DNA from 2 places in the Peribacillus sp. NPDC097198 genome. Region 1 is predicted to be linked to the other one. Evidence: riboswitches for the same ligand, from Rfam matches in the RefSeq annotation. Region 1 holds a riboswitch; the other holds the start of a gene.
The links. A riboswitch is a leader RNA that binds a small molecule or an ion and turns the genes downstream of it on or off. The one in region 1 is predicted to bind S-adenosylmethionine.

Region 1 (3,184 bases):
TTAAGTAGTCCACAACTTTACTATATAGTTTATTGAATACTTCCTCGGAAATGGGTTGGTTCACTGGGCCCCAGTCAATTTTGTCCTTTACAGAAGCTTCTTCCACAATATATTTATCTTTAGGTGAACGGCCCGTGTATTTGCCCGTTTCAGCTTTTACTGCGCCGGTTGAAGTTAAAACGCCTTCATTTCTGCTTAATACTTTTTCAACTAATTGAGGAACTGAGAGTTGAGTTTGCACATTATTTCCTGCTAATAATTGGTGTAACTCATTAACGTCAACAGAATTCATATATGAGATACCTTCCTTTGTTTAAGTTTTTATAATACAATTAGTATAACACATTGGATTAAATAGTCTATACTATTTAACTTTTTTTGTGAATGAAAATGGAATAGTCACATTAATCAATTATCTCACTTCGAGTGTAACCTTATGTATAGTGCGGGCATATACTTGCAGTGAGTCATCCTGGATGGATGTTTTTGAATCTGGTTGAATCGGGAGACGATCTGGATGAAGTGAATCTAGGATGTGAAAAACGATTGCTGCCACAAGTCTTTGTGAAGTCCCGTTTTAGGATTAGTGTACCTTTTCATTTATAATAGGAAGAAAAGAAGTGAACAACCATTTATGTATCTGAAAAAGGGATGAATATGGGGGTCGGATGGTATGTTCATTTTGTCCGATTTATCCATTGTAAGTCAATGGTCTTATCTTCTTAGTTTACACTCTTTAAGGATACTATTTATAGTCCGGCTGTGCCAGATAAAAAGTTTTTTTATTTTTCATTGGGGAAAAATGTTCTTTTTAGAAAAACATTGACAAATTCCGACTAAATACGATAGTATCTTAAATTGTACGGATTCTCTTATCCCGAGTTGGTGGAGGGACAGGCCCTTTGAAACCCAGCAACCTGCCATATTGAACTTGACTCCAAGGTCAATCGCCGAAAATAAAGCGATGAACCTTCAAGGAATAGTGGTGATGGTGCTAACCTGAGCAAGGTAAAAAACCCTTGAACGATAAGAGTGAAAGGATAGATGATAGAATTTTTAAACCTTTCCTCATTTGCCAGGGAAGGTTTTTGTGTTTTTATTCATTAATTCTGTGTCTATGATTGAAACTAATAAGGGAAACGAGTTCCGTAAAAGATCAGGCTCATGCCTACAACATACTAACTTCCAAGGAGGAAATAAGATGTCAAAGAAACGTCTATTTACTTCTGAATCTGTGACAGAAGGCCATCCGGATAAAATTTGTGATCAGATTTCAGATTCCATTTTAGATGCAATCCTAGCTAAGGATGCAAATGCGCGCGTTGCGTGTGAAACAAGTGTAACGACAGGTCTTGTACTTGTTGCTGGAGAAATTACAACATCGGCTTACGTGGATATCTCACGCATTGTCCGCGATACGATTGCAGGTATCGGGTACACTCGTGCGAAATATGGTTTCGATGCCGAGACTTGTGCCGTGCTAAGCTCGATCGATGAGCAGTCTGCTGATATTGCAGCGGGTGTTGATAAAGCATTGGAAGCACGTGAAGGTACGATGTCCGATGAGGAAATCGATGCTATCGGTGCAGGGGACCAAGGTCTTATGTTCGGATTCGCGTGCAATGAAACGGAAGAGCTTATGCCACTTCCCATTTCATTGGCTCATAAGCTATCATTCCGTCTTTCTCAAGTTCGTAAAGATGGCACGCTAAGTTATTTACGTCCTGATGGAAAAACGCAAGTAACGGTTGAATATGATGAAAATAACCTACCTGTACGTGTAGACACAATCGTCATCTCCACACAACATGATCCTGAAGTGACACTTGAACAAATTCAAGCCGACTTAAAAGAACATGTGATTAATGCGGTCGTACCGGCTGACTTAATCAATGAAGATACAAAATACTTCATCAACCCGACTGGCCGTTTTGTAATCGGCGGACCTCAAGGGGATGCTGGTCTTACTGGCCGTAAAATCATCGTTGATACGTACGGCGGATACGCTCGTCACGGCGGCGGTGCTTTCTCTGGTAAAGATGCAACAAAAGTGGACCGTTCTGCTGCATATGCCGCTCGTTACGTTGCGAAGAACATCGTAGCTGCTGGCCTGGCTGACAAAGCGGAAGTGCAATTGGCCTACGCAATCGGCGTGGCTAAGCCTGTATCCATCTCAATCGATACATTTGGAACGGGAACAGTAAGTGAAGAGGTGCTAGTGGAATTGGTAGAGGCGAATTTCGACCTACGTCCAGCTGGTATCATCAAGATGCTTGACCTACGTCGCCCAATCTACAAGCAAACAGCTGCATATGGTCACTTCGGCCGTACAGATGTTGATTTGCCTTGGGAGCGTACGGATAAAGCAGAAGCTTTAAAAACACAAGCTAAAGCGTAAATCATATGAGAAAAGGTGCCTTGCTTTAATGCAAGGCACCTTTTTTGATGGGCAAAAATAGGATTAAATATGGCTTCCTAGGGAATAATTCAAGGAATCCTATTTTTAGCTAAGCGTTTTTTTGTAATCATACGATTGGTGTTACTTTATTCGGTCAGCCTGTTTATAGAGTTGTCCTTTTTCAGCATATTCCCGGACAATGCGATCCATATCCTGGCGATCTTCCTCATTAATTTCACGAACGACTTTGGCCGGCCTTCCAAAGGCTAAGGTGTTCGGCGGGATAACCTTTCCTTGGGGGACAAGGCTCCCTGCACCGATGAAGGCACCTTCACCGATTTCCGCTCCATCAAGGATGATCGAACCCATGCCGATGAGGGCTCTCTTTCGAATTTTGCAGCTATGTAGAATGACTTGGTGGCCAATGGTCACTTCATCTTCGATTATCAGTGGGTTATTGGGACTTTGATGAAGTACGCTGTTATCTTGCACGCTTACTCTTTTCCCGATGATGGTGGGTGCCACATCGCCGCGAATGACGGTATTGAACCAGATCGTTGATTCATCACCGATTTTGACATCGCCTGTCACGACGGCATTTTTAGCAAGATAGGCGCTTTCGGAAATTTCTGGTTCCATGCCTTTGAATGGATAAATAATCAATTTTCATCATTTCCTTTCCGAAGTGGATAATTTTGCTGTATTATTTTAATATACCGTATCAAAATAGCCTTGGCTACTATTTGATTGAGCACAATTAATTAGGTTTCGTTTTTGTCGAAAACC
Region 2 (3,184 bases), on a different contig from region 1:
GAGGGCGGAGAAGCTCCTTGCCTTCACGCGTAAAACTTTATCCTATCTATTAGAAAAACGGGCAGCGAATGAACGGAAATGCGAGCATTCGATTTCTTGGAATGAACAGATGGAAGTGAAGTTGAATGGCGCTACGAATCAGTTGACTGATTTGGAAAAAGAAAAAACCGAAAACATTACAAGATCTTATCGCTTATTAAAAGAAGAAGTGAAAAAACAGCTTTCCACACGAATTCCTGAATTACTGCGTGATTGCTCTAAAACATTATCTGAGAATAGTGACTTTAGCCAAGTGCATATACAGTTGAATCAGGAAATGAACGATCGGATCCAGGCATTTATATCCGATAAAATCATGCCGCAGTATTTCCGCTCGCTTCAAGACTGGATTGCTACATCTGAGTTAGAATTCACGCAAAGCCAACAGTTCATGGATGAGATGAGCGCAGGCTTCAATGAGCTATACAAAGAAGAACGTATTGTACTGGCCGGGGACTTCCGGGTCTTGGATGACTGGCGCCGTGATGCGGACCGGATGACAAGCAGCATCCGGATAGAAAATGTAAATATATTACTAAGAAGGACCCCATCTCAGTTGATTCTTAAGGGAGCCGGGAAGCTATTTGGTGCCATTCCGCAAAATAAAGCGAATATGTACAATCGATATAAGAAGTTCTTGGAAAATGAAGACTTCCAGGATGTTGCCGATATGATCAGTGACAGATTCCTTACTCAGTTTGGATTGTTCGAAAAATCCTTGGAACGTGACATATCCCTGTTCTACCGCAGTCCATTTTCCATCCTTGAAAAAAATATCGAACAGACGAAAGCCGAAATCAAAGAACAGCAGGCTACATTGGAACATATGAGACAAAATCCTGAAGTCTACCGTGATCCGATTACCCTGTTCGAAGTGAAACTGCGCCAATTCGAACGCCTTGAAAAAATCGAGAAAAGACGCCTGGCGAAACTGCAAGGAAAATAAAACATTTAAAATATTCTAAAAACTATTGACTTAATGACTATATCCCTATAAAGTGGTACTTACCATAACGAAACGTAACACATTATATTCTCTTATCAAGAGTGGCGGAGGGACTGGCCCTACGATGCCCAGCAACCGTTCCAATTAGGAATTGGTGCTAAATCCTGCAAAACAGAAATGTTTTGACAGATAAGAGAGGGATAAGTCTGCAAACCAGCTGATTAAACCTCTCTATTTTAGAGAGGTTTTTATTTTGTGTTTATGCCGAGCTAACAGATAAGAATAATGTAAAAAATAGGGGGAATTAAAATGGGAAGATCAATTTTAAAAGGAGCTTTCGTTTCAGTCATCGCTTCGGCGTTGCTTTTGACGGGGTGTTCTTCGGGACAAAGTACAGGGGAAGCGAAAAAAGAGGAAAAGGTATCTTTTGAAAATGTTCCAGAGCGATTTGCGAAAGGCGAGGGAGCTAAAATTAAAGTCATTCGTAAAATTGGCGGCGATGATCACACTGCCCAATACTTAGCAGGGGCGCAAGAAGAAGGAGAAGCACTTGGCTTCCAAGTAGATACTTTTACGGCCAATGGCGATACGGCTAAATTCCATGACGCCATCGCTCAGGCTCTGGAGGAAGACTATGATGGCTATATCATTTCCCATGGTGATGATGCAGCGACAGTGAATGACGTACAAAAGTTGGTTGATGCAGGGAAAAGCGTAGTCACATTCGATTCCATCGGCGATTTAACGAAAATTGATGGGGTAACAGTAACCTCACAAGATGACGAAGCATTGGCAACTCTTGCTTTTGACAAATTGATTGAAGAGCAAAAAGGCGAAGCGAACATTGCATACCTTTGGGTAGATGGTTTCCCTCCTATGGTGAGAAGAAATGCCGTGTATCAAGAAAAGCTGAAAGAAAATCCTGGCATTCATGAAATTGAAAGATTCGGAGTGGCATCTTCAGATACTTCGGTCCAGACGCAAAATGCCGTCTCGGCGATGTTGAACAAGTATCCAAAAGGTAAAATAGACGCAATTTTCGCAACCTGGGATGCATTCGCTATCGGAGCAGCTCGTGCGATAAAAGAAGCGGGGCGCGATGAAGTGAAAATCTATGGTATTGACGTGTCCAATGCTGACCTTCAGGAGATTCAAACAAAAGGAAGCTCATGGTCGTATACCGCAGCGGTTGATCCGAAGTTGATTGGTGCAGTGAATATGAGACTGCTAGCGAAAAAACTAGCGGGGGAAGAAACGCCGCAAACCTATGATTTAGAAGCATCATTGATATCTCAAAAACAGCTTCAATCATCGAAGGACGCTGTCAACATGACCAATCTATCCGGCATTGTTCAAGGCTGGGGAGTATCAACGGAATTTGAAGAAGACTGGATGAAAGTATTGAAAGAACATTATAAGAAGTAACGATCAGAATCAGTAGACACTCTCTTTCAAGTTGAAGAGAGTGTCTGTTTAATGGGAGGGATTGGACATGGGCATTCAACTAGAAATGAAACAAATATCGATTGAGTTTCCAGGTGTAAAAGCGCTTAGTGAAGTTGATTTTTCAGTACAGTCGGGAACAGCACATGCATTGGTCGGCGCAAATGGAGCAGGGAAATCGACGCTAATGAAAGTCTTATCAGGAGCTCATGTCCATTATACCGGCGACATTTTTCTAAATGGCCAGGTACAGGATATCCGTTCGCCAAAGTCGGCACAGGAAGCTGGCATTCAAATTGTGTATCAGGAAGTGGATACGGCCCTCATTCCTTATTTAACGGTTGCGGAGAACGTGATGCTGAATGAATCCGTACAGAACATGGGGAGAAAACAAATCATCAAGTGGAAGGAATTACATAGAAAAGCGACGGAAATCTTGGAAGAAATGAACATCCATGTGTCTTCGAAAAAACTGGTAAGGGACCTTACGTTGGCCGAAAAGCAGATGGTCTTGATAGCTAGGGCCGTTTCAACCGCATGTAAATTCTTGATTCTTGATGAGCCGACTGCTCCGTTAAGCCATACGGAAACAACGGAACTATTCCGGATTGTGAATGAGCTGAAGCAACGTGGTGTAGGCATTATTTTCATTTCTCATCGTCTACCCGAGATATTTGAAGTGTGTGAGGACATTACAATCATGAGAAATGGGAAGAGTGTGAGGCGCAGTAGAATCAGTGATATCACACAAAACGA

Region 2: another riboswitch for S-adenosylmethionine. It lies ahead of ACIQXQ_RS15235 (sugar ABC transporter substrate-binding protein); the one in region 1 lies ahead of metK (methionine adenosyltransferase).

What each region holds. Positions count from the first base shown of each region.
Region 1 is NZ_JBIWDO010000005.1:45,412-48,595, forward strand. It holds gene pckA (phosphoenolpyruvate carboxykinase (ATP)) at 1-292, opposite strand, end outside; SAM riboswitch class I at 870-1,033, shown strand; gene metK (methionine adenosyltransferase) at 1,202-2,398, shown strand; gene ACIQXQ_RS10220 (gamma carbonic anhydrase) at 2,540-3,058, opposite strand.
Region 2 is NZ_JBIWDO010000008.1:76,175-79,358, reverse strand. It holds gene ACIQXQ_RS15240 (GTP-binding protein) at 1-985, shown strand, start outside; SAM riboswitch class I at 1,075-1,181, shown strand; gene ACIQXQ_RS15235 (sugar ABC transporter substrate-binding protein) at 1,295-2,410, shown strand; gene ACIQXQ_RS15230 (sugar ABC transporter ATP-binding protein) at 2,478-3,184, shown strand, end outside.